2 regions of the Lactococcus lactis genome follow, and region 1 is predicted to be linked to the other one. Evidence: riboswitches for the same ligand, from Rfam matches in the RefSeq annotation. Region 1 holds a riboswitch; the other holds the start of a gene.
What was found. Region 1 has a riboswitch for fluoride ahead of PYW37_RS05575 (voltage-gated chloride channel family protein). Riboswitches for the same ligand answer to the same signal wherever they lie in the genome.
Positions count from the first base shown of each region.

Region 2: linked by a shared signal. The riboswitch ahead of eno (phosphopyruvate hydratase) and the one ahead of PYW37_RS05575 (voltage-gated chloride channel family protein) in region 1 are both predicted to bind fluoride.

Region 1 covers NZ_CP118969.1:1,077,267-1,093,515, forward strand. The annotation lists gene PYW37_RS05535 (ATP-dependent helicase ComFA) at 1-335, opposite strand, end outside; gene PYW37_RS05540 (YigZ family protein) at 392-1,021, shown strand; gene PYW37_RS05545 (VanZ family protein) at 1,155-1,652, shown strand; gene PYW37_RS05550 (DUF475 domain-containing protein) at 1,700-2,719, shown strand; gene PYW37_RS05555 (bifunctional UDP-sugar hydrolase/5'-nucleotidase) at 2,834-3,580, shown strand; gene glyQ (glycine--tRNA ligase subunit alpha) at 3,866-4,819, shown strand; gene glyS (glycine--tRNA ligase subunit beta) at 4,819-6,840, shown strand; gene PYW37_RS05570 (DUF896 domain-containing protein) at 6,951-7,193, shown strand; fluoride riboswitch at 7,238-7,312, shown strand; gene PYW37_RS05575 (voltage-gated chloride channel family protein) at 7,404-8,615, shown strand; gene PYW37_RS05580 (nicotinate-nucleotide adenylyltransferase) at 8,638-9,225, opposite strand; gene PYW37_RS05585 (nicotinate phosphoribosyltransferase) at 9,765-11,237, shown strand; gene PYW37_RS05590 (GNAT family N-acetyltransferase) at 11,234-11,722, shown strand; gene nadE (NAD(+) synthase) at 11,783-12,607, shown strand; gene PYW37_RS05600 (ABC transporter ATP-binding protein) at 12,737-13,438, shown strand; partial or broken gene PYW37_RS05605 (ABC transporter permease) at 13,442-16,123, shown strand; gene gatD (lipid II isoglutaminyl synthase subunit GatD) at 16,199-16,249, opposite strand, start outside.
Region 2 covers NZ_CP118969.1:264,176-280,424, forward strand. The annotation lists gene nrdD (anaerobic ribonucleoside-triphosphate reductase) at 1-872, shown strand, start outside; gene nrdG (anaerobic ribonucleoside-triphosphate reductase activating protein) at 869-1,474, shown strand; gene PYW37_RS01455 (DUF2325 domain-containing protein) at 1,583-2,089, opposite strand; fluoride riboswitch at 2,229-2,301, shown strand; gene eno (phosphopyruvate hydratase) at 2,380-3,648, shown strand; tRNA gene PYW37_RS01465 (tRNA-Ser) at 3,716-3,803, opposite strand; gene PYW37_RS01470 (energy-coupling factor ABC transporter ATP-binding protein) at 3,947-4,780, shown strand; gene PYW37_RS01475 (energy-coupling factor ABC transporter ATP-binding protein) at 4,966-5,832, shown strand; gene PYW37_RS01480 (energy-coupling factor transporter transmembrane component T family protein) at 5,832-6,632, shown strand; gene PYW37_RS01485 (hypothetical protein) at 6,656-7,267, shown strand; gene dapD (2,3,4,5-tetrahydropyridine-2,6-dicarboxylate N-acetyltransferase) at 7,477-8,247, shown strand; gene PYW37_RS01495 (N-acetyldiaminopimelate deacetylase) at 8,384-9,538, shown strand; gene PYW37_RS01500 (polysaccharide deacetylase family protein) at 9,661-10,779, shown strand; tRNA gene PYW37_RS01505 (tRNA-Arg) at 10,921-10,994, shown strand; tRNA gene PYW37_RS01510 (tRNA-Pro) at 11,299-11,372, shown strand; gene rpsD (30S ribosomal protein S4) at 11,963-12,574, shown strand; gene PYW37_RS01520 (Tex family protein) at 12,700-14,838, shown strand; gene PYW37_RS01525 (SprT family protein) at 14,977-15,420, shown strand; gene add (adenosine deaminase) at 15,694-16,249, shown strand, end outside.

The DNA.
Region 1 (16,249 bases):
GACCAGTTTATATATGATTTCTTTGGGAAATTCTTTTGTGGCAGAAAGTACAAGAATTCATCGGAGCGGACTCGACCTAATTGAATACAACTTGGACAGTAAAATACACCAATTGGAAGTTTGACAGAATTTTTTATATGAACAGTCCCACAACGGTTGCATTTTATTTTATTGGAAGAAATTGAAGTCATTCCCAAATTTGGATTCACCTTCGCTTCTAACAAAAAATTACTAAAAATTTTACTGACAGAAATCTTGTCAGTACTTTTTATAAGTTGTAAAATATCATTTTTTAATAATAAACGGCCAAATAACTTTTCTTGATTAGTGCTCATACTATTCTATACGAAAATGCTGTTAAAATGTAACAAAATTTGTTAAAATCAGTAGCATGACTATCACTATAAAAACTGATTTTATCAATGAAGAGGAAATCAAAAAATCACGATTTATTTGCCATTTGAAAAGAATTTCATCTGAAGAAGAAGCGCGTGATTTTATTGCGAAAATCAAAAAAGAACACTGGAAAGCCAATCATAACTGCTCGGCCTATACATTAGGTGACCGTCAAGAAATTCAACGAACAAGTGATGATGGAGAGCCGTCAGGGACTGCTGGTGTTCCGATGCTTGAAATTTTAAAGAAAAAAGAAATAATCAATGTTTGTGCCGTTGTTACTCGGTATTTTGGTGGAATAAAATTAGGTGCTGGTGGTTTAATTCGTGCTTATGCGGGCAGTGTAAATCATGCCATCGAAGCTGTTGGTTTAGTTGAATTTATCAATCAACGTGAGCTTATTTTAAACCTTGATTACAGCCTCTATGACAGCTTACAGCGCTTTTTAATTGACCAAAAAATCAAAATTTCGGATAGTGAGTTTTTGTCGGATATCAAAGTAAAATGTTTTATTGACGAAGAAAAGGTTGACGAAGTCATGAATTTACTGACAGAAACTTTTAATGGAAAAATAATCATGAAAAAAGGGGACAGTCAACAAGTAGAAGTTGAATTCCTGTCATAAAATATTGATTTTAAAAAGGGAGAATTCCCTTTTTATTTATATCATAACTGATAAAGGTTTCTGTTTAAGTTAAATCAGTTAAAATACTAAAAGAACAACAATCGAAAACCTATTTTCTTAAGAAAGGAGAAAAATGACAAAAAAATTAGCACAGCTTTTATTTTTCATTTATATATTAGGACTGGTTTGGCTGGTATTATTTAAACTTTCTTTTCATCCATTTGCTTTTCTTGAAATGACGAATACAAGAAGTCTTAATCTGACACCTTTAGCCATGTCCGGTGGTCGTCGCGAGGTTTTATTTAATATTCTAGCTTTTATTCCTTTTGGTATTTTATTGACTATGAATGCACCAAAAATCTCCTTTTTAAATAAATTGGCAATTTCCATTTTATTAAGTTTTTCATTTGAAAGTCTACAATATCTTCTTGCCATTGGTGCAACGGATATTACTGACCTCATCACTAACTCACTTGGAGCCTTACTTGGAATAAGTTTCTATTATTTACTCATAAAAGTCTTTTCAAAAGCAAAAGTCGACCTTATTTTGACAATTTCTTTTACGATTTTGCTCATTTTTACGATAATCTTTATCAAGCAAAGCATAGTTCTAGGCACAGTGAGAGTGTAAAAAGTATGTTAGAATAGATGAGAAGATTATTTTAGAAGAGGAGACCTATGAAAATATTCAGAGGCTCATTTATTGTTAGTTTAATTGCCCTAATTATCGCATTTGTTTATGCCGGGTGGAATGGACTTTTTATTACGCTTATTCTTGCTGTTCTAGAAATTTCCTTATCTATGGATAACGCTATTGTGAATGCACGTATTCTCGAACGAATGAGTTCTGCATGGCAAAAAGCTTTCTTAACCTTAGGGGTTTTGATTGCCGTTCTTGGAATGCGTTTGATTTTTCCACTCTTGATTGTTGGAGTGTCAGCCCAAATTGACCCTATCAGTGCTTTAAAATTAGCTTTAGAAAAGGGAAATCCCAATACAGTAGGAACCTATGGTTATATTTTGCACCATGCTCATCCACAAATCGCAGCTTTCGGTGGAATGTTTCTATTGATGCTAGCCTTAGGATTTTTCTTTGATGAACGGGCACATACTTGGCTTAAAATACCAGAGAAAATCCTTCAAAAAATTGGAAATTTTCCGGCAGCAAATGCAATTATTTCCATTATTTTGCTTTTAATCACATCGGAATTTATTGCTAAAGATGCTCACGCTGTTTTATTTGCTGGAATTTTAGGAATCCTAACTTTCATGCTTGTTGACGGTTTTGGAGAAACGATGAGTCATAGCAAAGCTGCAAACACAACAAGTAGTGTGGTTGCGACTGGTAAGGCTGGACTTGCTTTATTCTTATATTTGGAAGTAATAGATGCTTCATTTAGTTTTGATGGGGTAATAGGTGCCTTTGCAATTACAGCAGACCCGATTATTATTCTTTTAGGATTAGGTGTGATTGGAGCGATGTTTGTAAGAAGTCTAACGCTTTATCTTGTTCAAAAAGGAACATTGAATGACCTTGTATATCTTGAACACGGAGCACATTGGGCCATTCTCACGCTTGCATTTTTAATTTTAGCAAGTATCAAATGGGAGATTGGTGAGGTTGTTACAGGACTTCTAGGAGCTGTATTTATTATTCTTTCCTTTATTTCGAGTGTGATTTATAATCGAAATCATTAAAAAGATGACGGAAGTCATCTTTTTATTTTTAGAAAAAAGTTTAAAACACAATATATTGTGTTTTTTATGATAAAATATAGATATTAAATACTATATATAGGTTTGGTTGTGATAATGAAACTTAGCATTTTACATATAAATAATACTCATCTCACCCTTGATAAGGATTTTTCTTTAATTAATAAAATCAAAGAAGAAAATAAAAAAAGAGTCATAGAAACTTTAGTTTTAGGAGATGGAAATAGCATTTTTAATAACATTGAGCACAAAAATGATGAGCAAGACCTCCTGAATACCTTTCCTTTTGATGCGACGACATTGGGAAGTCATCAATTTGATGAGGGTTCAAAAGGAATAGTGGAAAATCTAAATAAAATAAATTTTCCAATTTTAGCCGCTAATGTTAATTTTGAAGATGATAAACTTTTAAATCCTTTAGTAAAAGAAAGAAAATTTATTCCTTATCTCCTTAAAAATACAACATCAGGTAAGAAAATAGGAATATTTGGTTTGACAACAATGGATATTGTTTATCGCTCACATCCGAGTGCGGAGACTATCTTTTTTAACCCTTTTGATAAGGCAGATTTCATAGTTAAAAGATTAAAGAACCTTGGAGTTGATGTTATTATTTTATTAAGTCAACTTGGAGAAGAAATGAACCAAATGTTAGCTCAACAATTTTTAGAAATTGATATTATTATCGATAAACCCGTAGGGACATCAGGAAAAAAAGTTGAAAAATGCGGAAATACACTCATTATTCAATCTGAAACTGATAACTATTCTCTTATAGAATCTGAAATCAATATTGATGACGAAGGCAATTTACTTTTTATTCAAGAAAATAATTATGTTTGAATATGATAGATAAAACCAGAAAATTGATACCAAATAAGACAGAAGTAAGGTCATCAGTTTATTTTGCCTTGACAAAATGGGAAAATAGAGCTAGAATTTATAGGTAGCGACTCGAAGATAGTGAAAGTTCGAGAACAATAATGGCTTAACTTAAAACTGTAATGAACACAAATAAAGTAAAAAATAAAGGTGGAACCGTGCATTTGCACCCTTTGTCTCTTTTCGGATTTTTTCGAGGATTGATGAGTGTGTGAATTGCGGTTTTTTGAATTTCGGAGGAAAATAATGGCAAATAAAAAACTAGCATTTCAAGATATTATCTTGACCCTACAAGGCTTTTGGTCTAAACAAGGGGCAAACTTGATGCAAGCTTATGATAATGAAGTAGGAGCAGGAACAATGAGCCCTTACACTTTCTTGCGTTCAAACGGACCTGAACCTTGGGGAGCCGCCTATGTGCAACCTTCACGTCGTCCTGCTGACGGTCGTTATGGTGAAAACCCAAATCGGTTGTTCCAACACCACCAATTCCAAGTTGTATTAAAACCATCTCCAAAAAATATCCAAGAACTTTATCTTCAAAGTTTAGCTGAACTTGGAATTGATGCTTTAGAGCATGATATCCGCTTTGTTGAAGATAACTGGGAAAATCCTTCAATGGGATGTGCCGGTATTGGATGGGAAGTTTGGATTGATGGGCAAGAATGTACTCAATTTACTTATTTCCAACAAGTTGGAGGAATTGAAGTTGATTCCGTAACTTCAGAAATCACTTATGGTTTGGAACGTATTGCGACAGTTATTCAAGAGGTTGATTCTGTTTATGACCTTGAATGGGGGAATGGCGTAGCTTACGGTGATATTTTCAAAGAACCTGAATACGAACATTCTAAATTTGCCTTTGAAGAATCAAACCAAGAGCTTTTACTTAAACTTTTTGGAGAATATGAACAAGAGGCGCTTGATTTATTAGATAAAGGTTTAGTTCACCCAGCTTATGATTATATTTTGAAATCTTCACATACCTTCAATTTACTTGATGCACGTGGAGCAGTTTCTGTAACTGAGCGCGCAGGCTATATGCATAGAGTTCGTACAATGGCACGTAAGGTAGCAAAAACTTTTATTGAAGAACGTGCAAAACTTGGTTTCCCGCTCTTAAAAGATGAAGCTTTACGTGAAAAATACCTTGGTAAAAAAGGAAAATATACTAAGATTGTAGAAGGAGAAGAAAAATAATGACAAATTACTTACTTGAAATTGGTTTGGAAGAAATTCCAGCACATTTGGTGACTCCTTCAATCAATCAATTAGCCGAAAGAATGGAAACTTTTCTTAAAGAAAATCGTTTAGAATTTGATAAAATTATTAAATTTTCAACTCCACGTCGTTTAGCAATTATTGTTGAAGGTTTGGCAGAAGCGTCAGAAGCGATTGATGAAGAAGTTAAAGGTCCATCTGCTAAAATTGCTAAAGATGCGCAAGGGAATTGGTCAAAAGCGATTCAAGGTTTCTCAAGAGGACAAGGAGCTACTCCAGATGATTTAATCCTTAAGGGTGATTATTATTATGCTAAAAAACATATTGACGGAGTAAAAGCAGAAGAAATTCTGTCTAAAGTTGGCGATGAAGTCATCGCAAAAATGACATTCTCAACTTATATGAAATGGGGAAATAATGATTTTCTCTTTGTTCGTCCGATTCAATGGATTGTTTCACTTCTAGAAGATAAAGTTGTTGCTTTTGATTTATTGGACGTAACAGCAAATCGTTTTTCACGAGGCCATCGTTTCTTGGCAAATGTTGAGGTTGAACTCAAAAATGCAAATGATTATGCTAGCAAAATGCCAGAAAACTTTGTTTTAGTTGATGCTGAACATCGTAAAGCAGAAATTTCATCTCAAATTTTGGCTCTTGCGTCTGAAAATAAATGGCAAGTTACTTTGCATAAAGATTTATTAGAAGAAGTAAATAATATTGTTGAATATCCAACTGCCTTTGTTGGTTCATTTGATCCTAAATATCTTTCTGTTCCAGCAGAAGTTTTAGTGACATCAATGCGTGATAATCAACGTTATTTTGAAGTTTATAACCAAGAAGGTCAACTCGCACCAAACTTTATCTCTGTCCGTAATGGGAACGCTGAAAATATTGAAAATGTAGTGCTTGGAAATGAAAAAGTTTTGGTTGCTCGTCTTGAAGATGCAGAGTTTTTCTGGAAAGAAGATCAAAAACTTAAAATTGAAGATTTGGTCGCTAAACTTGCTAAAGTAACTTTCCATGCTAAAATTGGTTCAATTACTGAACACATGGCGCGAACAAAAGAAATAGCCGCTAAGTTAGCTGATATTGCTGGTTTGACAGATGAAGAAAAAAGAGACGTTGCCCGTAGTGCTGAAATTTATAAATTTGACCTTTTGACAGGAATGGTTGGAGAATTTGATGAATTACAAGGGGTAATGGGTGAAAAATATGCGCTTTTAGCTGGTGAAAATGCAAATGTTTCTGCAGCAATTCGTGAACATTATATGCCAACTTCAGCCGAGGGAGAATTGCCTGAAACAAAAGTTGGTTCTGTGCTTGCAGCAGCTGACAAAATTGATTCAGTCCTCTCTTTCTTTAATGTTGGTTTAATTCCTTCTGGTTCAAATGACCCTTATGCCCTACGTCGAGCAGTACAAGGCTTGATTCGTATTATTGAAAAAATGAATTGGCATTTCGATTTATCTTTATTTATCGACCAATTTGAAGGTGAAAATCATCTTGAAATTTTGGATTTCGTCAAAGCACGTATTCAAAAACTCTTGCTTGAAAAACTCGATCGTCATGATATTGTTGAAGCGGCAATTAATAGTTCAAACTTTGATATTACAAACATGATGGAATCGGCTTTTGTCATTGATGGGCACAAACTTCACGAACCTTTTAAACCAGCAATTGAAAATGTTTCGCGTTCAATTAATTTGGTTAAAAAAGCAAAAGATATTAAAGAAATAAATCCAACACTTTTTGAAGAAGATGCAGAAGAAGCTCTTTATAACGTTGTTATTTCTCTTCAAAATCAATGGACTTATATGCCTGGTGAAGAAAAATTCAGAGCAATTGTTCATTCACTTGCACCTGCAATTGAAACTTTCTTTGAAAGTGTAATGGTAATGGCTGAAGATTTATCAGTTCGTGATAATCGTATTGCGTTGTTGTCAGAAGTTGTTGCATTAACAAGTGTTATGGCTGATTTTTCTTTGATTAATACAAAATAAAATTGATAGATTTACTGACAGAAAGTTTATTTATGACTCTAAAAAGCTGTCAGTAAAATTTGAGTTCTGTCAGTAATTTTAACAATATTCATGAAGAAAGGAACTAAGAAATGGCAATTACAAATGAACAAGTAGAACGTATTAATGAATTAGCGCGTAAGAAGAAAGCAGAAGGATTATCAGAAGCTGAGCTTGAAGAACAAGCCCTTTTACGTCGTGCTTACCTCGATAGTGTTAAAGCAAATTTCCGCTCACAAGTTGAAACCATCAAAGTTATTGATGAAAAAACAGGAGAAGATGTTACTCCGGATAAACTTAAAGAAATTCAACGTAAGAATGGGATGCGCGACTGAGCTTTTTCTTGCAAATATTTCATAAAATGTTAAAATAAATATTAATAAATGATGGGTATGGTGCACACCCGAAACCGCTTTAAGAATAAAATCTTAAAACTAATGGCGCCTACAAACAAAAGGCTATCTCCAAGTAGTCTTGTTTGTAGCGCCTTTTGTTTTGTAAAATATTATAAAGTGAGTTAAACTCACAAACAAGGAGTTTCAAAAATGAATTTTTTTAAAGTAGGAATTTCAAGAAGCGCAATTTTATATGTCTTCTTAGCTGTAATTATTGGGGGATTAATTGGTATTGTTGATGCTATATTTGGTCGAGGGCTTATCTATATTACTGAATTTAGAGATAGTCATGCCCTATATTTAATTCCATTTTTAACCTTAGCTGGTCTCTTAATCGTTTATATTTATAAGAATTTTGGTAAAGACAGCCAAAAAGGAATGGGCCTAATTTTTGAAGCGGGGAATCATGGGCGAGAAGATATTCCAAAACGTCTTGTTCCGCTGATTGTTTTCTCGACTTGGCTTTCTCATTTGTTTGGTGCCAGTGTTGGTCGTGAAGGAGTTGCAGTTCAAATTGGTGGTGTGATTGGACATGCGATTGGTAAAAAACTCTCAGCAAAAGAAGCTAAAAAAATACTTTTGATTACTGGTATGGCTGCTGGTTTTGCAGGGCTCTTTCAAACGCCAATCGCGGCAACTTTCTTTGCTATTGAAATTTTAATGTTGGGTAAAATTGAGTATAGAGCTTTAATCCCAGCTTTGGTTGGTTCATATGTTGCAAGTTGGACTTCAAGCAGTTTGGGATTAGAAAAATTTTCTTTCGCAATCAATACTAACATTCATATTGACCCTTTGGTTCTTTTAAAATTGGCTGTCATTGCCGTTTGTTTTGGACTTGTAGGAAGATTTTTTGCGGAATCTTTAGCTTTTATGAAAGCAACCGTCGCTAAAAGAATTGTTAATCCTTATTATAGAATTATTTTGATGGGAATTGTCATCTCAATTGGTTTACTTGTTATTCATTTGGACCGTTATGCTGGTCTTGGGACAAATTTGATTTCTTTAAGTTTTAATGGTGGACATATCAATGGATATGATTGGATATTAAAATTAATCTTTACGGTTTTATCAATTTCTGCTGGATTCCAAGGTGGGGAAGTCACACCACTCTTTGCTATTGGTTCAACATTGGGTGCAGCTTTGGCTATGCTCTTTGGTTTACCTGTCGAATTTGTGGCTGCTGCGGGTTATGTTTCAATTTTTTCAGCCGCAACAAACTCTTATTTTGGGCCAATTTTTATTGCTGCGGAGGTCTTTGGCTTTGGTTCGGTTCAATATATCCTACCAATTATGACAATTGCCTATGTTTTGAATGGAAATTCATCCATTTATGCGCAAGAAGTTCTAAATTTGGAAGTTTAAACAAAAAGATGACCTCTCTGGGTCATCTTTTTTTATATAATTTTTCAGTTTTAATGTAATCAATAACGTTTTGAGGTAAGAAGTAAGTGGGTTCAATATTTTTGGCAAACATTTCCCTTAGCATTGTACTAGAAATTGGTAACAAGGGAGCATCAAGCCAAGTAACAGGATAAGGACTTTTGGAGATTGTATCCGTTCTTCTTAAGGCAATGAATGTCACAAGTTTTAGGAGTTCATCAATTTTGTACCATTTGGGAAGATATTCCACCATGTCGCTACCAATAATGAAATAATAATCGGTATCAGGATTAGCTTCAGTCAGGAGTTTGAGCGTGTCATAACTGTAAGATTTTCCACCACGTTCAATTTCAATCAACTCAAGACCGAGTCTAGGATTTTCTTTGATTGCTAACTCAAGCATTTTAACTCGATGTTTTGCAGAAATGGTTTCTTTTTCATCGACATGAGGTGGAATATTTTCAGGCATTAGTAATACCTTATCCAAATTCATTTGTTGGGCAACTTGGTCAGCCATCATTAAATGAGCATGATGAATTGGATTAAAATTTCCTCCTAATAGACCTACTTTTTTTCTGTTCCCTTTATCCATAAGGGGGCTTTCTCCTTAATTTTTGAAATTATTTAATCTACCAATATTTTGAATCAGTCAATTTATATTGTACCATAGCTCATCGCAATCTATAAGACTAAAGAAAAACTCCTCAAGGGAGTTCTTTAATTTAAGATTCGATTTGGACAATGTATCTACTGTTAATATAATGCTCGGTGTTATCCTCATCAATTACAAGGCAATTTCCGTTGCTGTAACCTTTCTTGAAATGTAAGGCAGAGACGACACTTCCGTCTATTAAGTGGATTTTTACACTATCATTTTGTTTAAGTAGTTTCTTTAGATAACTAATCATAATCCTCTCCTTTCTCCATTACTTCTATTGTAGTATAAAAAACATAAGTGGAGCAAAAAATTGACTAGTTTTATATAAAATACATGGCGAAATTTAAATTATAATTTATTGTATAATTATAAAGGGTTCCCAGTACAAATTTAGGGTAAAATTTGATAAAATAAATATTAGAATTGCGTTAAAATCGGTATGATTAGCGGAAGTGAATATGGGAGAAAAAATTATGCCACATCTATATCAAGACGACAGTCTTACATTACATACGGACTTATATCAAATTAATATGATGCAAACTTACTTTGAGCTTGGACGACATCAGCGTCAGGCGGTCTTTGAGGTTTTTTTCCGTGAGATGCCCTTTAAAAATGGTTATGCTGTTTTTGCTGGTTTAGAAAGAATGGTTGATTATTTAAAGAATCTTAAATTCTCGGAAACAGATATTGCCTATTTGCGCGAATTAGATTATCCAGAAGATTTTCTAAATTATTTAAAAGAATTGCGTTTTACAGGAACAGTTAGAGCGATGCAAGAAGGACAACTTGCTTTTGCTAACGAACCTTTAGTGCAGGTTGAAGGTTCGCTTGCGGAATGTCAGTTGGTCGAAACAGCTATTCTTAATATTATAAATTTCCAAACTTTGATTGCTACTAAAGCTGCTCGTATCAAATCTGTAATTGGGGATGACCCTTTGTTGGAATTTGGGACAAGACGCGCTCAAGAAATGGATGCAGCCATTTGGGGAACACGAGCAGCAATCATTGGTGGTGCTGATGCGACATCAAACGTTCGTGCAGCTAAAATCTTTGGTTTGAAGGCTAGTGGAACACATGCTCATGCTTTGGTTCAATCTTATGGAAATGATTATGAGGCTTTTAAAGCATACGCACAGACACATAAAGATTGTGTCTTCCTTGTGGATACTTATGATACTTTAAGAGTTGGAGTTCCTTCAGCGATTAAAGTGGCGCGTGAATTTGGCGATAAAATTAATTTCCAAGGTGTACGAATTGATTCTGGAGATATGGCCTATATCTCGAAAAAAGTTCGTCAGCAACTTGATGAAGCAGGATTTACTGATGCAAAAATCTACGCTTCAAATGATTTAGATGAAAACACAATTTTAAGTTTAAAAATGCAAAAAGCAAAAATTGATGTTTGGGGAGTTGGAACTAAATTAATTACGGCTTATGATCAGCCAGCGCTTGGTGCAGTTTATAAATTAGTATCTATGGAAGATGAAAGTGGTCAAATGCAGGATACCATTAAACTTTCAAGTAATGCTGAAAAAGTTTCTACACCAGGTAAAAAACAAGTTTGGCGAATCACCAAAAAAGCAGACGGCAAATCAGAGGGGGATTATATTACATTTTCTGATGAACGCCCAGATGTAGCAGAAGAAATTTACATGTTCCACCCGCTTTATACCTACATCAATAAAAATGTGCGAGACTTCAATGCCAATCCACTTTTGAAAGATATTTTTGTGGACGGCGAATTGATTTATGAATTGCCAAGCTTGCAAGAAATTAAAGAATTTGCTCGTGAAAACCTTGAGGAACTTTGGGATGAATATAAACGTGATTTGAATCCTCAACCTTACCCAGTAGATTTGTCACAAGAATTATGGAATCATAAAATGCGCCTAATTTCACAGGTGCGTACAACAGTATCAATGACGAGATTGGATGATGAATGATGAGAATAAGACGAATAGACCTCTGTGATGCAAGACTTTTCTGGGATGTCCAAAAGCAATTGGATACAGAAAGTAAGTTCATGATGCTTGAACCAGAGGAGCGAAGATTTGATTTTAGCCGAACAATTGGTCGAATTTCACGTTTTGATTTTTTAGTTGGTGCTGATGTTGATGGAAAATTTGTTGGATTTCTGTCAGCCAAAAGAGGAAACGCTAATCGAATTAGAAATACGGCCTATGTTGTTGTAGGAATTATTGAAGAATTTCAACACCAAGGAATTGGTTCTCAACTTTTTGAGGAATTAGAAAGATGGGCAAAAGAAAAAGGAGTAAAACGCTTAGAATTAACGGTAATGATTAATAACTATGCTGCGATTGCCCTTTTTCAAAAACATGGATTCACAATAGAAGGCGTTCGCCGTGAGGCAGTGTGTGTTGATGGGAAATACATTGATGAATTCTATATGAGCAAAATTTTAGATTAAAAATAGTTAATGACAGAGCTGTCAGTAAAATATAGAAACTGTCAGTAAAAGGAAGATAAAATGACATTACAAGATGAAATTATTAAAGAACTTGGTGTGAAACCAGTCATTGATCCTAAAGAAGAAATTAGGGTGTCAGTTGATTTTTTGAAAGATTATCTAAAAAAATATCCTTTCATTAAGTCTTTTGTATTAGGGATTTCTGGTGGTCAAGATTCTAGTTTAGCAGGTCGTCTGGCTCAAATTGCTATCGAGGAAATGCGTCAAGAAACTGCTGATGAGACTTATAAATTTGTAGCAATTCGCCTGCCATATGGTATTCAAGCTGATGAAGAAGATGCCCAACGTGCGCTTGCTTTCATTCAACCTGATGTCAGTTTGACAGTAAATATTAAAGCTGCTGTTGAAGGGCAAGTGGCAGCCCTCAATGAAGCCGGAATTGAAGTATCAGATTTCAACAAGGGAAATATTAAGGCACGTCAACGTATGATTACTCAGTATGCTGTGGCTGGTCAATATCAAGGAGCGGTTCTTGGAACAGACCATGCAGCAGAAAATATTACTGGATTTTTCACAAAATTTGGTGATGGTGGAGCAGACTTGCTCCCACTTTTCCGCTTGAATAAACGCCAAGGAAAAGCACTCTTGGCTGAACTTGGCGCTGACCCAGCCATTTACGAAAAAGTTCCGACTGCAGACCTTGAAGAAGGAAAACCAGGACTTGCTGACGAGATTGCATTAGGTGTGACTTACAATGATATTGATGACTACACAGAAGGTAAAGTGATTTCTGAGGATGCTAAGGCTAAAATCGAAGCATGGTGGAATAAAACACAACATAAACGTCACTTACCAATTAGTGTTTTTGATGATTTTTGGAAATAAAAACAAAAAATTACTGACAGGATTTCTGTCAGTAATTTTTTTATTAAAAATGATGAGGACTTGAATAAGAAGTAAAATGTAATTATGATATAATTAACTAAAACGTTTACAACAAAAAGGAGGGATAAGATGACATTTATTGAAGTGATTAATGAGTCTAAAATCTATCAATCAGGACAAGAGAAGATTTATGCCAATGACCAAGTAAATTTTGAAATTGAAAAAGGAGAATTGGCTGTCATTTTAGGTTCCTCTGGGGCAGGTAAATCAACAGTCCTAAATATTTTAGGAGGAATGGATACAAATGATGAGGGAGAGGTTATTATTGATGAGGAAAAAATCTCTAATTTTTCAAACAAAGAATTGATTACCTACCGACGTTATGCCGTTGGTTTCGTTTTTCAATTTTATAATCTTGTCAATAATTTGACAGCACTAGAAAATGTCGAATTAGCTTCTGAAATTGTCGAAAATGCTCTGGATGCTAAAGAAGTGCTGAAGAGTGTCGGTCTGGAACATCGGCTTCATAATTTTCCTTCGCAACTTTCTGGTGGCGAGCAGCAAAGAGTAGCGATTGCGCGTGCCATAGCCAAAAATCCAAAAATCTTGCTTTGTGATGAACCAACCGGTGCCTTAGATTATCATACAGGAAAACAAATCTTGAAAATTCTTCAAGATATGGCCAGAAAAGAAGGAAAAACAGTTATTATTGTCACGCATAATGCTGCAATTGCTCCAATTGCCAACCGTGTCATTCAAATGCATGATGGAAAAATTAAACAAATTGATAATAATAGCCAACCAGAAGATATCGATAGAATTGAGTGGTAAGCTATGCGAAAAAAAACTTTAAATAAAGAAATTCGCAGGTCAATTACGGGTTCATTAGGTCGCTTTATTTCTATTTTTTCCTTGATGTTGTTAGGGACTTTCGCTTTTGTCGGACTAAAAGTTTCTGGACCCGATATGAGAAGGACAGCGGAAGATTTTTATGCTCAACATCATTTAGCAGATTTGACGCTAACTTCAACTTTGGGATTGGACCATTCTGACCAGCAATTAATTAACGAAACCAAGGGTGTAAAAAAAGCAGAATTTGGCTATTTTCAAGATTTGGTAATCAAAGGAAAAGAAAATAGTCTGCGTTTATTTTCTAAACCAGATGAATTGTCAACTTATGAGTTAATGTCAGGCAAGTTGCCTCAAAAAGATTCAGAAATTGCTTTAGATTATTTATATGATGGACAATATAAAATAGGACAAACCATTGATTTTACCCCTCCCAAATCTAAGGATTCTGATTTGATAAAAAATCATTCCTTTAAAATTGTTGGATTTGTGAAATCAAGTGAATATGTCGATAAAAGTGATTTTGGCTCAACGACAGTTGGAACGGGTAAACTTAATGGGTATGCGCTTGTTACCAAGGAAGCCTTTGATTCTGATGTTTATATGATTGCTCGCCTATCCTATAAAAACTTACAAAATATCTCCATTTTTGATAGTAAATATGATAGCCGTTTAAAAACCGAACAAAAAACCTTAGAAAATACTTTTAAGAATCAACCAGAAAAACGCTTAGCAGCACTGAAAACAGCCCCAGAAAAACAGATTAATGAAGCGAAAAGTCAAATAGTTGAGGAAGAAAATCAACTCACTCAGCAAGAAAATCAATTAATCGCTCAAAAGAATCAAATTGGGGAAAATGCATCCGCTCAAGCGATTGAGCAAATCAATGCAGGCCAAAATCAAATTAATGATGGAAAAGAAAAGATTGCTAAAGATAAAGCAGAGCTTGCAAAGCAGGAAACAGCCCTAAACCAGCTTGAAAAACCGACTTATCAAATTAATAATCGTAAATAAGGAAATCCGGGGTATAAGACATTTTTAGATGACTCAACAAGAATTGACAGTCTTTCAAATATTTTTCCAGTAGTCCTTTTTGCGATTGCTTTATTAGTGAGTTTGACAACAATGACTCGTTTTGTGGAAGAAGAGCGAGGAAATATTGGGTTACTGAAGGCTTTGGGATATTCTAACCGTGATATTCGTAAGAAATTTATGGTCTATGGATTAGTTTCTAGCGATTTAGGAGCTTTAGTAGGAACAATTATTGGACATACCTTTTTGCCGATAGCGGTATTTAATGCTTACACAGCTTCATCTACCTTTAGCAATTTACGGTTAACATTCTCTCCTTTATGGACAATAGTTGCTTTTGCGATAGCTATAGCTTGTAGTCTTTTTCCAGCATATTGGGTTGTCCGAATGGAACTAAAAGAAGTACCAGCCAGTCTCTTTTTAGCAAAAGTACCAAAAGCAGGCTCACGGATTCTTTTAGAGAAAATTAATTTTATTTGGAAAAGAATGAGTTTTACTTATAAGGTGACGGCTCGAAATCTATTTCGCTATAAAAAGAGAATGTTAATGACTATCTTTGGTGTCGCTGGCTGTACCGCCTTACTTGTCATGGGATTTGGAATTCGTGATTCCATTTCTGGTTTATCAAATAAACAATTTGGTCAAATTTTGCACTATGACATGATTACTATTGAAAAAAATAAAGTAAATGACAAAGAAAAAGAAGAGATAGATAAAGAATTAGCCTCATCAGAAATTGAGAATTATTTGCCGATTGCCTTTGAAAATTTGACAAAAGAAGCCAGTGGCAAATTAGAGAAACAAGAGGTTAACTTAATTGCGACAAATCGTTCTGATGATTTATCAAAATACATTAGTTTAAAATCTCGTAAAAATAGTCAAAAAATTGAATTAAATAACTCTGGAGCAGTCCTTTCAGAAAAATTTGCTGAACTTTTAGACCTTAAAGTTGGTGATTCTCTGACACTAAAAGATAGTGAAAATCAGCCTCATAAGATAAAAGTAGCAGCAATTACTGAAATGTATATGGGCCATTATATTTTCATGAATCAATCGGTTTACCAAAAGGTTTTTAAAAAAGATTTTGTGGCAAATGCCCAATTGATTAAGTTGAAAAATGCGTCTACAAATAATATTCAAAAAATGTCAGCTCAATTTATGCAAGAAGACGGAATTCAAGCAGTTTCACAAAATAGTGACCTCAAAAAGGTGATTGAATCCTTTATGTATGGCATTAATAGTGTCATGATTGTTTTGATTACTTGTGCCATTTTACTTGCGATTGTTGTCATATATAATTTAACAAATATCAATGTTTCCGAGAGAATTCGCGAATTAGCCACAATCAAAGTTTTAGGATTCTATGACCGTGAAGTCACACTTTATATTTATCGAGAAACGATTTTATTAAGCTTTTTAGGAATTCTGGTTGGTTTTGGTTTGGGGGATTATTTCCATCAGGTTATTATGAACCAATTGTCAGCTGACCAAATTATGTTTGCACCGGGATTACTTTGGACAAATCTTTTATTATCGGCAGCAATTACTTTTGCGACTACTCTTTTGCTAGCTATTGTTGTTCATTTCAAATTAAAAGCCGTGGATATGCTTGGGGCTTTGAAATCAGTAGATTAATCATTAAAAATTTTACTGACAGCTTTTTAAGAAATAAAAAAATTACTGACAGAAATTTCATCAGTAATTTTTTTATTATTTTTCAACTTTACGTTTGAGGTCACCAATTTGTTGGCCTTTATCTTC
Region 2 (16,249 bases), 810 kb from region 1:
TTCGTGTTGAACGTGCTAAAGAAGCACAACCTAAAAATGCACCTATTCTCTTTATGAATGGTGCATTGGGACGTCTTGATGCCGAAGGTTCAGTTGATGAATTGTACAATAAAGAACGTGCAACTGTAAGTTTAGGTTACATTGGACTTTATGAAGTGGCGACTACTTTTTATGGCCCAACTTGGGAAAATAATCCTGAAGCTAAAGCTTTTACAATTGAAATTGTGAAACGAATGCATGAAGATTGTGAAGATTGGTCTAAAGCCTCTGGTTATCATTATTCTGTTTATTCAACACCGTCAGAAAGTTTAACTGACCGTTTCTGCCGAATGGATAAAGAAAAATTCGGTTCAGTTGCAGATATTACTGACAAAGATTACTATACTAATTCTTTCCATTATGATGTGCGTAAAAATCCAACTCCATTTGAAAAATTAGAGTTTGAAAAAGACTATCCTGTTTATGCCAATGGTGGATTCATTCATTACTGTGAATATCCTGTTCTTCAACAAAATCCGAAAGCTCTTGAAGCAGTCTGGGACTTTGCCTACGATCGTATTGGATATCTTGGAACAAATGCACCAATTGACCACTGCTATGCTTGTGGCTTTGAAGGAGATTTTGCGGCAACGGAACGTGGATTTAAATGTCCACAATGTGGCAATGATGATCCTAAAACCTGTGACGTTGTCAAAAGAACTTGTGGATATCTTGGAAATCCGCAAGCACGTCCAATGGTTCATGGTCGTCACAAAGAAATTTCATCACGTGTAAAACATATGAATGGTTCTGTCGGAGCTTTGAACGATGGAAATTTGATTGATTCAGTCGAAGTTGACGAAGCAAAATCAAAATATTTTGCGGAGAAATAAGTATGAACAATCCAAAACCAGGAGAATGGAGAGCTGATGAACTCTCACAAAATTATATTGCAGATTATAAACCCTTCAATTTCGTTGATGGTGAAGGGGTGCGCTGCTCACTCTATGTGAGCGGTTGTATGTTTCATTGCGAGGGCTGCTATAATCAAGCCACTTGGTCATTTCGTTATGGAACGCCCTATACCAAAGAGCTTGAAGATAAAATTATGGCTGACCTTGCTCAGCCTTATGTCCAAGGACTGACGCTTCTTGGTGGGGAACCTTTCTTGAATACGACATTTTTGATTCCTTTGCTCAAACGGATTCGTCGTGAGTTACCGGATAAAGATATTTGGTCATGGACAGGTTATACATGGGAAGAGATGCTACTTGAAACAGATGACAAATTAGAAATGCTTGATTTGTTAGATATTTTAGTTGACGGTCGTTTTGAATTATCAAAGAAAAACTTAATGCTCCAATTCCGTGGGTCATCAAATCAGCGGATTATCGATGTACCAAAATCTCGAAAACAAGGACAAGTTGTCATTTGGGAAAAACTCAATGATGGTGAAAAAACTTTTGAACAAATTCATAAAGAAAAATTAATTTAAAAGTTACTGATGGACATTTGAGTATATCCGTAAGCGCTAAAGTGCCAACGGCTATCTTCTGACAGAAATTCTGTCACTAAAAATAAGCACTGACAAATGCGTCAGCGCTTATTTTTTAAATAATTTTGTAAAATCTGGTTCGTCGTCAGTAATTTTGAAATCTTTTAGCGCCGATTTTAGAGGGAGATGTTTCTTTTTTCCTTTTAAATAATTTTGACTTTCTTTGCTTTGGGCACTTTCGGCTAAAGAATTTTGCTTTGGTATAACTCTATTTTCAATTTTTCTTTTGCTTTTCTTATTTTGGTCGGTGCTTTCAAAAGATTCATCTGGAAAAGTTTGAGAAAGTTGCTTGATAATGGTTTCTAAACCGAAATTACTACTAATCCAAAAGGGTGTATCGGTTGCTTTACAAGCTTCTTTAGCAAATTGAACTGAATGATGAGCCACATTTCGGTTTCTCATAACGACGAAATCAGCTTTGGCAACAAGTTGGTCAATCTCAAATCGATTAGGTTTTTTCTTATCAAAACCAAGAAAAGAAACGCCAACTTTTGCCAAGCCCTCTCTAAAATCATGCCAATATTTAACTTCACATAGAACAAGTAGTGTTTTCATGTCATTCCTTACTGATGCTCTGTCTTTACTGACAGGAGCGAATTATAGTGATTATAACACAATTTTGCTTAATGATAAATGTATTTTTTAAAATATAAGTTTCAAAAATTTGACCTCATAAAAATAAAGTGGTAAATTAATAGTAGATGGGTATGGTGCACACCCGAAACCGTTTCAAGAAATAGCTTGAATCTAATGGCGCCTACAAAGCAAAGCCTTTTTTTGCCTTGTAGTCTGCCATTTTTTCTTTGACTTACAAGGCAATAAAGGCAAAGAAAAGGAGATTTATTATGACAGTCACAATCGAAAACATCCACGCAAGAGAAATTTTTGATTCTAGAGGAAATCCAACCGTTGAGGTAGATGTTAGATTAACAGATGGAACATTAGGACGCGCAGCAGTACCCTCAGGAGCATCAACCGGAGACCGCGAAGCAGTTGAATTAAGAGATGGTGGAGACCGCCTTCAAGGAAAAGGCGTTTCTAAAGCCGTCGCAAATGTCAATGGCGAAATTTATGAAGCCTTGAAAGGACAATCACCATTTAATCAAGCAAAATTAGATCATCTGATGATTGAACTTGACGGGACAAAAAATAAATCTCGTTTAGGGGCTAATGCAATTTTAGGGGTTTCAATGGCCATTTCTCGTGCGGCAGCGAATAGTGAAAATATTCCACTCTATCGCTATCTTGGTGGAGTTGATTTGGAACTTCCACAACCATTTTTCAATGTCATTAATGGTGGAGTACATGCCGATTCAGGAATTGACGTTCAAGAATTTTTGATTACACCAGTCAAACGGGACAGCTTTCGCGATGGTTTAGAAAAAATTGCAAATATCTACCATACTCTGAAGAAAATTTTAGCTGACAAAGGGCTAGAAACAGCCGTAGGCGATGAAGGTGGCTTTGCCCCTAAACTTGGTTCTACTGAAAATGCAATTGCTACACTTTATCAAGCAATTGAAAGTGCAGGATATGTTCCTGGTGAAGAAATTGCGATTGCCATTGACCCAGCTTCAAGTGAATTTTATGATGATAAAGAAAAAGTTTATCGTTTTGAAGGGCAAAAATTGACTTCTAAAGAACTATTGACTTACTATGAAAATTTAGTTGAAAAATATCCAGCACTTATTTCCATTGAAGATGGATTTTCTGAACATGACTGGGATGGCTTTGCAGCTCAAACGAAAGCTCAAGGTCAAAAAATTCAATTAGTAGGTGATGATATTTTTGTGACAAATCCTGAAATTTTCAAAGAAGGAATTAAAAAAGGTGTAGCAAATGCTATTTTGATTAAACTTAATCAAATCGGAACAGTAACTGAAGCGATTGAAGCCATTAGTTTAGCGAGAAAAGCAGGCTATAAGACAATGATTTCTCATCGTTCAGGTGAAACAGTTGATAGCTACATTGCCGATTTTGCGGTAGCCATGCATGCTGGCCAAATAAAAACAGGTTCAATGGCTCGAAGTGAACGGGTTGAAAAATATAATCAATTCTTGCGAATTGAAGAAGAATTAGGAAAAGATGTAGCTCTTGCTAGTTTTCCAGAATAGATAAAAATAAAAAAACATTAATTTTTATAATTAATGTTTTTTTATTTTTAAGAATGTGAATTTATAAAGGAGAAGAGGGGATTCGAACCCCCGATACGCTTGTGACGTATACACACTTTCCAGGCGTGCTCCTTCGGCCACTCGGACACTTCTCCGATTACTTTAATATTATAACAAAATCCCTTCTCGTTTAGCAATGACTTTTGAATGTTTTGTTTTGGCGATAAAGAATGTCATTTTTAGTAGAAATATAAAACTAAATGCTTAAAAGTGTCTAAAATTTGGTATAATAAGGGCTATGAATAAAATTCTCGAAGTAGAAAATTTAGTTTTTAAATATGAAAAAGAAAGCGATGTAAATCAGCTTAATGGTGTTTCCTTTTCGATTACAAAAGGGGAATGGGTTTCGATTATTGGCCAAAATGGTTCTGGTAAATCGACGACTGCTCGACTGATTGATGGTCTTTTTGAAGAATTTGAAGGAAAAGTCAAAATTGATGGAGAACTTTTGACTGCTGAAAATGTCTGGAATCTTCGTCGAAAGATTGGGATGGTTTTTCAAAATCCGGATAACCAATTTGTTGGGGCAACGGTTGAAGATGATGTCGCTTTTGGTATGGAAAATCAAGGAATTCCACGGGAAGAGATGATTAAACGAGTTGACGAAGCTTTGCTTGCTGTCAATATGCTTGATTTCAAAACCCGCGAACCCGCGAGACTTTCTGGTGGACAAAAGCAAAGGGTAGCTGTGGCCGGAATTATTGCTTTGCGACCTGAAATCATTATTCTTGATGAATCAACCTCAATGCTTGATCCGACCGGGCGTCAAGAGATTATGCGCGTGATTCATGAAATTAAAGAGAAATATCAACTGACCGTTTTATCTATTACTCATGACCTTGATGAAGCAGCAAGCTCTGACCGAATTTTAGTGATGAAAGCAGGAGAAATAATTAAGGAAGCGGCACCGTCTGAACTCTTTGCAACGAGTGAGGATATGGTTGAAATTGGACTAGATGTTCCCTTCTCTTCAAATTTAATGAAAGACCTGCGAAAAAATGGCTTTGATTTACCAGAAAAGTATCTGTCAGAAGACGAATTGGTAGAGCTTTTGGCTGATAAGTTGCGCTAAATTTACTGACAGAATTTCTGTCAGTTACACGCGATTAACGTGAGTGTGAAATTGGCGGATAAATGAAGTTTCCGTCAGTTCAAGGCGATTAATGAGAGTCCTTGAATCGGTGACTTAATAAAATTCTAGTATGCTAGAATTTCTGTCATTAAAATGGATATTATTGGATTTGAGAAAAAAGAAAAATGATTAAATTTGAAAAAGTAAATTATACTTATCAGCCCAACAGTCCCTTTGCCAGTCGTGCCCTTTTTGACATTGATTTAGAAGTCAAAAAAGGAAGTTACACGGCTTTGATTGGGCATACTGGTTCTGGTAAATCGACACTTTTGCAACATCTGAATGGATTGTTGCAGCCTACACAAGGGACGGTTAGAGTAGGTGATATTGTTGTCACTTCAACAAGTAAACAAAAAGAGATTAAACCTGTCCGCAAAAAAGTAGGTGTAGTCTTTCAATTTCCTGAAAGCCAACTTTTTGAAGAAACGGTTTTAAAAGATGTCGCTTTTGGACCACAAAACTTTGGAATTTCAAAAGAAGAAGCTGAGAAAATTGCTGCTGAGAAACTGGAAATGGTCGGTCTTTCAAAAGAATTTTGGGAAAAATCTCCTTTTGAACTTTCAGGAGGACAAATGCGTCGTGTGGCCATTGCTGGGATTCTCGCGATGGAACCAGAAGTTTTGGTACTTGATGAACCAACAGCGGGCCTTGACCCAAAAGCTAGAATTGAGATGATGAAACTTTTTGAGAGTATTCATCAGACGGGTCAAACCGTTGTTTTAGTCACTCATTTAATGGATGACGTGGCCGATTATGCTGACTATGTTTATCTTCTTGAAAAAGGACATATTATCAGCTGTGGTACTCCGTCAGATGTTTTTCAAGAAGTTGATTTTTTGAAAGCACATGAATTGGGAGTGCCAAAAGCGACTCATTTTGCTGACCAACTTCAAAAAACAGGAGCCTATACTTTTGAAAAATTGCCAATCACACGAGCTGAACTTGTTAATTTACTGACAAGTCTGTCAGTAAAATCAGGAGGTGAAAACTGATGCAAAATATGCTGATGGGACGTTATATTCCAGGTGATAGTATCATTCACCGCATGGACCCGCGTTCAAAACTTTTGGTGATGATTGCTTTTGTTGTCATTATCTTTTTGGCTCACGATTGGTTAGGTTATCTTCTTTTAGTGCTTTACACTTTAGCGGGTGTTTTATTATCCAAAATTTCAGTTTCCTATTTTTTAAAAGGCCTACGGCCAATGATTGGTTTAATTCTGTTCACAGTTATTTTCCAAATGCTTTTTACTAATGGTCAGCATGTCATTTTTAGTCTATGGTTTATCAAAATTTCAACAGAATCTTTGATTAATGCTGTTTATATTTTCTTTCGTTTTGTCTTGATTATTTTTATGTCAACAATTTTGACGCTGACCACGCCACCATTGACCTTGGCTGATGGAATCGAAAAAGGCTTAGGACCTTTGAAAAAAATCAAAGTCCCTGTTCACGAATTAGGTTTGATGTTATCTATTTCTTTACGCTTTATTCCAACATTAATGGATGACACAACAATGATTATGAATGCTCAAAAAGCCAGAGGAATGGATTTTGGTGAAGGAAATTTACTGAAAAAAATTAAATCAGTCATTCCAATTTTAATTCCATTATTTGTCAGTTCTTTCCGCCGTGCGGATGACTTAGCAGTCGCAATGGAAAGCAGAGGCTATCAAGGGGGAGATGGACGTACAAAATACCGTCAACTCAAATGGAAAATGCGAGATAGCTTGCTCGTTGTATCTATTATCATAATGACAATTTTACTTATTTTATGGTCAAAAGTTTCCTAAATAAATGCTCAAGAGGAGAAAAAATGATTACTTTAAACGTAAATAGCTTGGAAAATGCAGAAATTTTTTGGAAAGAATTAGGTTTGGAAGATGAAGTAGCACTTAATGAAACCTATGACCCAAATCCTGAAACTTTAGCAATTTCAGTAGAAACAATTGATGAAATTCATGATAAAATCATTGAACTTGGACTTCCTGTAAGTCCAATTACGCCAGCTGTTGATGGAAGATTCATGTTTTCTTTTATTGCTTCTGAGGACAATACCTTTATTGTTATTGGTGAATGGGTCGAAAGACCTTACACTGGAGAAATGCGCACTGAATTTTTTGAAAATGTAAAAGGACTAATTCCACTTGCGCCAGAACGTCTGTCAGAGCTGACAGAAGGCCAATTTGTACTTTTTGGACGTGTCACTTGTCCTTGGACCAGAAGATTTGTTAAGGCTCTTCCTGACTATGCTGACAAAATGATTTATTACGTTGACACAGAAAATACAGACCTCAATCCAGAATTACAAGCGATTCGTAAAGCTCACGAAGTAGAAACCGTTCCAACATTTATGAAGAGAAGTGCTGACGGAACTTTTATCAAATTTGATAAAAAGAAAGAAAGTCTTTCTGAGTTTATAAAATAAATGCTGACAGTTCTGTCAGTAAAAAAACAGTTTCGGCTGTTTTTTCTTTAAGCAGAATTGAAAATTTTCCAAATATTTGATAATTTGCTATAATATAGAACAATAATATTGTAGGTAAAATGATTCTGTCAGTAAATTTTTACTGACAGAATCATAAAAAGGCCTATAAAGTGTCATCAATAACTGAATGGCCCTAGAATGGAGTAAAAATGGAAGCACAAAAACTATCAGCACAAGAAATAATTCAATTTATCGGGAACGCTGAGAAAAAAACACGTGTCAAGGTAACCTTATCAGGAATGCCTAGTTTTAAAGCAGCTGGTTTTCTTGCTGAAAATGGGCGTCCAAATTTTAAGGCACTAGCCAATAAAGGAATCCAAGTTCTGGGAGATTTTCACACACATTACAGCTTAAAAATTATCATTGGAGATTGGCAAGAAGTACGTCCATTGCTTTCTGGCTTGACTGAGAATAAAGATTACACCCTAGAACTTGAAGGCCGAAATTCAGCTGTGCCTCTCCTTGATACCAGAGAAACCAATGCTCGAATTGAGCCAGGAGCAATTATTCGTGACCAAGTAACTATTGGCGATAGTGCGGTCATTATGATGGGCGCTATCATCAATATCGGAGCTGAAATTGGTGAAGGCACAATGATTGATATGGGGGCAATTTTGGGTGGCCGTGCGACGGTTGGTAAGAACTCTCATATTGGTGCTGGAGCTGTTTTGGCTGGTGTTATTGAGCCTGCAAGTGCTGAACCTGTTCGTGTTGGGGATAATGTCCTTGTGGGAGCCAATGCTGTTGTAATCGAAGGAGTACAAGTCGGTTCAGGTTCTGTTGTTGCAGCAGGGGCAATTGTTACCCAAGATGTTCCAGAAAACGTTGTTGTTGCTGGTGTTCCAGCTCGAATTATCAAAGAAATAGATGAAAAAACACAACAAAAAACGGCTTTAGAAGATGCCCTTAGAAATTTGTAAAATTAAAGAAATAGCTTATTTCTGAACTTTTGTTAATCTTAGCAAAAGTTTTTTTGCTAAAAAGAGCAATATACAGCCAAAAAAGAGTAAAATAAATAAAAAAGATTGAAATTAAGCTTAGTAACGAGGAAAAAATATGATAAATTTAATTGAAATCAGACGGCAGCTTCACCAAATTCCTGAAATTGGTCTTGAAGAATACGAAACTCAAAAGTATTTACTAGCCATTATTCAAGAACTGACTCAAAATAAACCATTTATTCAAGTGAGAACATGGCAAACCGGTATTCTAGTTTATCTAGCAGGAAGTCAGGGTCAAAAGACAATTGGTTGGCGGACAGATATTGACGGTCTGCCTATTGAGGAATCAACCGATTTACCTTATGCTAGTAAAAATGGACGAATGCACGCTTGTGGACACGATATTCACATGACCGTTGCTCTTGGTTTATTGGAAAAAATGAGTGAAAGCCAACCAAGAGATAATCTCCTCTTTCTCTTTCAACCTGCTGAAGAAAATGAAGCGGGCGGAAAATTAATGTATGATGCTGGAGCATTTGAAAATTGGCTTCCTGATGAATTTTATGGATTACATGTCAGACCAGATTTAAAAGTAGGAGATATTGCTACGAATCAGCATACACTTTTTGCAGGAACTTGTGAAGTTGAATTATCCTTTATTGGAACAGGAGGACATGCTGCTTTTCCTCACACAGCAAATGACGCTTTGGTAGCAGCCGCTTATTTTATCACTCAGGTTCAGACGATTGTAAGCCGTAATGTGGATCCATTAGCTTCAGCAGTGGTTACATTTGGAAAAATGGAATCTGGGACAACGAATAATATTATCGCTGAACATGCTTTTTTACATGGAACTATCCGGAGTCTGACCCAAGAAGTCAATGAATTGACCCAAAAACGTTTAAGAGAACTTGCAAATGGAATCGCGCAATCTTTTAACATGGAAATTGAGCTTAAACTTAAACAAGGCGGCTATCTTCCAGTTGAAAATCATCCTGAACTTGCTAAAGAACTGATGGAATTTTTCAAAAAAGAAACTAAGGCTAATCTTATTGACATCGCTCCAGCCATGACTGGTGAAGATTTTGGTTACCTTTTGAGCAAAATTCCTGGAGTCATGTTCTGGTTAGGAATTGATAGTGATGCTCCCCTTCATTCACAAAAAATGAATCCAGACGAGCATGTTCTCAATTTTGCTGTTGATACAATTAGCCAATTTTTACAATTTAAAGTTAATAGGTTATCAGAAGATGAAAAAACAATAAATTAATGGCTTTAATCTTAAGAATGGATATGTTAAGATAGGAGGATAGAGTTTTTTTAAATCATTCAGTAGTTAAATTGTTACAATTGAACTTTTTTGAAATGATAAAAGTTATTTAGGGAAGAATAATGAAACAAAGAAGATTAAAATCAAAAGGAGCAAAAAAAGCTTTTTGGAAGCTTACCTTGCTTATAGGTGCGTTATTAATAGTGGTAGCGGGAGTAGGAACCTATTATTATGATCAAGGAGTTCAAAAGCAAAAAATTGCTTATGAAAAACAAGTAGATGAGGCGAGAAATGCAAAAGACAAGGCCTATGATTCAAGAAAAGCAAACGATATTGAACAGGCTCATAAGTTAATTGATAAGCTTCATGTTAAAGATAAAACTTCTTTAGATAAATCAATGAGCCAATTGACAAACTATTTGTCAGAGATTGACAAAGTGAACCAGATTGTTGCAAAAGCCCATGAAAATATAAGTGAAGAAGGAATAAAAAGCTCTGAAGAGGCTTTAGAATTATTAAAGGCTCCATATGAGAAATCAGACAAAGAAGCATTGGCAAAACAAGTAAATGCTGACAAACAAATACTTATTGAACGTCAAAAAGAAGCGGAGCGTATTGCGAACGTTCAAAATCAATATGCAAATAAAAAATTGATTGCCTTGACCTTTGATGATGGACCAAACCCTAATACGACCCCTCAATTATTAAAAATTTTATCAGATGCACAAGTTCCAGCAACCTTTTTTGCTTTAGGAAAACAAGCCCAAGCCTGCCCCCAAATTATTAAAGAAGAAGCTGATAGAGGAAATGAAGTCGCTTCGCATACATGGGACCATAAAGACTTGGTAACACTCTCACCAGACCAACAAAAGCAAGAAATTGAGAGTGCAAATCAGTTAATTAATAAAATTACAGGTAAAAACGTAACACTCTTCCGTCCACCTTATGGAAGTTATAATAAATCTGTTTTAAGTCAAACAAATTTAAGTGCAGTTAATTGGACTGTTGACACAAATGACTGGCGTTATCGTACAAGTGCTCCAGTTGTTCAAAATGTTTCGACTTACGCTCATGATGGAGCAATCATTTTGATGCATGATATTCACCAATGGTCAGTAGATGCTGTGCCGCGGATTATTCAAAATTTGAAAGCACAAGGTTATACCTTTGTAACGGTCAGCACTTTGCTAACAGTACAAGATGGGGGAGCTAAGGCTCAACAAGTTTATTTTGGTAGATAATAAAATAAGAAGAGGAGAAGTGATTCTGCTCTTTTTATTCGTTTTTAACGAAGGTTTATTCTAAAAAATTCATATCCAATGAGTTTATTCTTGACAACTTATGGGAAACTTGATATACTAATATAGTCGTTTGAGAGAAACGCAGGCGTGGCTCAACTGGATAGAGTACCTGACTACGAATCAGGCGGTTGTAGGTTCGAATCCTACCGCTTGCATAAACAGAATATGGCGAAAGTCATTTTTTTGTTTGATACTGATATTTTAGATAAAATGAGAGAAGTATCGGTAAGAATTTAAAAATTCTAAAATAATATTTGGAACTTCGCGATAAGCGCGAAGAACTGAATTGCTAAACGCTAAAGCGTCAAGCACTTCATGTCTGGGAAGTAGCTCAGCTTGGTAGAGCTCAAAGCATGCTTTGAGGCTGTGGATAGGAATTTGCGAAGTAAATTTACTTTACAAGTACTTTTAAAAGTGGAGATACTGAACAAAGAAGTTTCAAAAATTTAATATTAGCTACGGGAAGTAGCTCAGCTTGGTAGAGTACTTGGTTTGGGACCAAGGTGTCGCAGGTTCGAATCCTGTCTTCCCGATTACCGACTAACCCTAACTCATCTTTCGTGGATGAGTTTTTTTGATGTCAAAACTAGATAATCTTCCATAATTCTTGAAAGTGTTATCAAGATATGATAAAATTCAAGTGATAATGTGAGTTTAGAAAATTATTAAAAGCGAGCATTAAATGAAAGGAGCCATCATGGCATATAAATCACATAAATTTGGTAAACGTAACGGTAAAAAACATTTCAACGCAGTAGGCGTAAGAACTGCACCAAAACCAGAAGCTAAAAAAGAAGAAAAATAATTTTTGTTTAGGAATTTTAAATTACTTAAAATTGAATCCTAATCTCTTGATTTTTTAACTCATCTCTTGCAGATGAGTTTTTTTATTTAAATCACTTGTTCTAATGTGAAAAATATTGACAAAATAAGGATTTTTGGTATAATAGAAAAGTTGAATATAGCAGTCAGCTAGAAAGCTCGTCAACATTTTGCTGTTATGTCAGGGAGCGTAAGCTATTATACTCCTTGTGTCAAGTAACTGAAGCTATAAGCGAAGGTAAAATGAACGAATTCGAGGCTGTCAATATTCTTCAAATAAAATATTTGGAGGACATAAATTATGTCACGTTACACTGGTCCATCATGGAAACAATCACGCCGTTACGGTATCTCACTTTCTGGTTCTGGTAAAGAAATCGCTCGTCGTAACTACGTACCTGGACAACACGGTCCAAACAACCGTTCAAAACTTTCTGAATACGGTCTTCAATTGGCTGAAAAACAAAAACTTCGTTTTTCATACGGTCTTTCTGAACGTCAATTCCGTAACTTGTACATTGCTGCAACTAAAGTTAAAGAAGGAACTGTTGGTTTCAACTTCATGACTTTGCTTGAACAACGTCTTGATAACGTAGTTTTCCGTCTTGGTCTTGCGACTACTCGTCGTCAAGCACGTCAATTCGTAAACCACGGACATATCCTTGTTGACGGAAAACGCGTTGATATCCCATCATTCCGCGTACAACCTGGTCAAGTGATCTCAGTTCGCGAAAAATCTATGAAAGTTCCTGCAATCCTTGAAGCTGTTGAAGCTACTAAAGGTCGCGCTAACTTCGTATCATTTGATGCTGATAAACTTGAAGGAACTCTTGTTCGTCTTCCTGAACGTGATGAAATCAACCCAGAAATCAATGAAGCATTGATCGTTGAATTCTACAACAAAATGATGTAATTTCTTATTTGCATTTTGAAATCGCTCCTGTTTGGGAGCGATTTTTTTGTGACTTTTTTGGTAAAATAGAGATAGGACACTGTCCTTTAAAATTGATGACAAAACTAGTTAAGGATTATTTCTAAGTGGAAAATGTTAAAAAAATTGCTGAATTGTTGAATATTAAAAATTCACAAGTTGAAAAAGTATTAGAATTGACGGCAGAGGGGAACACAGTTCCGTTTATTGCTCGTTATCGTAAAGAAGCAACAGGTTCACTTGACGAAGTTGAAATCAAAAAAATTATTGATGAAGATAATTTACTGACAAAATTATCAGAACGTAAAACGGCTGTTTTGTCAAAAATTGAAGAGCTTGGTAAGTTGACTAATTCGCTTAAAACACAAATTTTGGCTGCTGAAAAACTGACAGAAGTTGAAGATTTATATTTGCCTTACAAAGAAAAACGGCGCACAAAAGCAACGATTGCAAAGGAAAATGGTTTATTTCCCTTAGCTCAATTGATTGTAAAAAATTCAGCAAATCTTGAAGAAGAAGCTGAAAAATTTGTCAATGAGAATTTTACAAGTCCTCAAAAAGCTTTGGAAGGTGCCGTGGATATCTTGTCAGAAGCGATTTCTGAAGATGCGCGGTTGCGTTCATGGCTGACTGGTGAAATCAAAAACAATAGTTTACTGACAAGTAGTTTGAAAAAAGATGCCGTTGATGAAAAGCAAGTTTTTCAAATGTATTATGAATTCTCAGAAAAAGTTTCAGAATTACCAAATTATCGTGTATTGGCTTTAAACCGTGGTGAAAAATTGGGGATTCTGTCAGTAAAATTTGAAAATAACGAAGACAAAATTTTACGTTATTTTGCCGCCCGTTTTGCTGCTCAAAATAATCCAATGATGCAAGTGGCGATTAAAGATGCTGTCAAGAAAAAATTGATTCCGGCTATGGAACGTAGTATTCGGACTGATCTGACAGAAAAAGCTGAAGCTTCTGCCATCGAAGTTTTTGGCGAAAATTTGAAAAATCTTTTGTTGGTGGCTCCGCTTAAAGGGCGTGTAGTCATGGGATTTGACCCTGCTTACCGTACTGGAGCAAAGCTTGCTATTGTTGATGAGACAGGTAAATTATTGATGACAACGGTCATTTATCCTGTGAAGCCAGCAAATGCAGGTCAAATTGCTCAAGCGAAAAAAGATTTAGCAAAATTCATTCGAGAATATGGTGTGAATATGATTGCGATTGGGAATGGAACTGCCAGTCGCGAATCTGAAAGTTTTGTTGCAGAAGTACTCAAGGAAAATAATTTTTCTGATGTTTATTATGTGATTGTCAGTGAATCTGGAGCCTCTGTTTATTCAGCGAGCGAGTTGGCACGTGAAGAATTTCCAGAATTGACTGTTGAAAAACGTTCAGCAATTTCGATTGCACGCCGTTTGCAAGATCCATTGGCTGAACTTGTAAAAATCGAACCAAAAGCCATTGGTGTTGGTCAATATCAACATGATGTTTCTGAGAAAAAATTAACAGAAAATCTTGATTTTGTCGTGGAAACAGTAGTTAACCAAGTTGGTGTTAATGTCAATACAGCCAGTCCTAGTTTGCTTTCACACGTAGCTGGCCTTAATAAAAGTTTGGCACAGAATGTAGTAAAATATCGTGAAGAAAATGGCGCACTCAAAACAAGAGCGGAACTAAAAAAAGTCCCACGTTTGGGAGCTAAAGCATTTGAACAAGCGGCAGGTTTCTTAAGAATTCCAGAAGGTAAAAATTTCCTTGACAACACCGGTGTTCACCCAGAATCTTATAAAGTGACGGAACAACTTTTGGCGGAAATTTCCGCTGATAAACCTGTCAGTAACGAAGAATTGCTGACCAAACTTTCGTCAGTAAATATTCCTGAAATGGCTGAAAAACTTGGTCTTGGTCAGGAAACATTGACTGATATTATCAATGATTTACAAAAACCAGGCCGTGATTTGCGTGATAGTTTTGATGCCCCAATTTTAAGACAAGATGTTTTGTCAGCTGGAGATTTACAAATTGGTCAACAACTTGAAGGTGTGGTCCGTAACGTTGTCGATTTCGGTGCCTTTATTGATATCGGAATTAAAAATGATGGCTTGGCACACGTTTCTGATTTGAGTAAATCTTTTGTCAAAAATCCAAGTGATGTTGTCGCTGTAGGGCAAATCGTAACGGTTTGGGTTAAATCTCTCGATTTACAAAGAGGGAAAATTAATTTAACCTTAGTGAACCCACGAGAAAAATAATCTGTCAGTAAATTTTTTGATTCTAGTTTCATTAAGCGAAGCTGTCAGTAAATATTTTTCAAATTTTAGTTTCGCTAGGTGAAGCTGTCAGTAAAATTTACTGACAGTCGTCTGTGCGAGCCTGTCAAAGGAGGAAAAGTGTTAACTAATCAAGAATTGACAGCAAAAGTAAAAGAAATATCACTCACATATTTTAAGCAATCATTTGACCACGAAGCAAAATGGAATCAACGCCTACGGACAACTGGTGGTCGTTTCTTTCCCAAAGATTTACATCTTGATTTTAATCCTAAAATGGCTGAACTTAAAGATTTTGAAGGAGTGATACTTCATGAATTAACTCATTATCATCTGTATCGGTCTAAAAGAGGTTATAAACATCGAGATGCTGATTTTAAAAGGCTTCTGTCACAAGTTGGTGGCTTACGATATGCTCCCTCAGTGATTGATAAGAAGATAAAATATTATTATAGCTGTCAAAATTGCGGCCAACTTTATCCTCGACAAAGAAAAATTGATACAAAAAAGTATCGCTGTGGAAAATGTCGAGGAAAATTAATCTTAAAAACAAGCGGAAATTAAAAATTCCGCTTGTTTTTTATTAAGAATTAAGAAGTTTATCCACATTTTCTTCACTTTTTCCCCAAAAATTGTGAATAAGTTAAGATAAATTGGGGATAATTACAAAAAAATGGCTTAATTGAGCCAAAAAAATCTTATCCACAAGATAAAATAAATGCGTAAAGATGATAATTGCTTTTTCTCACAAAAAAGCGTAGAATAGTAAAAATACATTTTTGAAGGACTTCGAGCTATTTAGCTCGAAATCTTTTATATCATGTAAAATAATATTGGATGAAAAAGAAAAGGGAGAAACTCGTGCTTAAATCAGAAATTATTGCTCAAATACCAAAAGTTGAACTTCATTGCCATCTTGATGGTTCGCTTAGCTTGTCAGTCATTAAAGAACTCGCTAAAAATGCTGGAATTCATATGACAATGTCCGATGAGGAAATTTTAGAAAAGGCACAAGCCCCAGAAAATACAAAAAATTTGCTAGAATACCTGCAACGTTTTGATTTCGTCTTACCACTTTTGCAAACTTATAAGAATTTAGAGTTAGCTGCTTATGATGTTGTCAGACAGGCAGCAAATGATAATATTAAATATATTGAAATCCGTTTTGCTCCAAGTCAACATCTCTTAGAAAATCTAACCCTTGAAGAAGCAGTAGAGGCTGTCATCGCCGGCCTTTCTCGTGCAGAAAATGATTTTGATATAAGAGCAAATGCACTCGTTTGTGGATTAAAACAAGAACCAATTCAAAAATTACAAAAACTGCTGCCACTTTTTGATAAGATTCCTGATGAACATTTTGTCGGATTTGATATGGCGGGTGATGAATTAAATT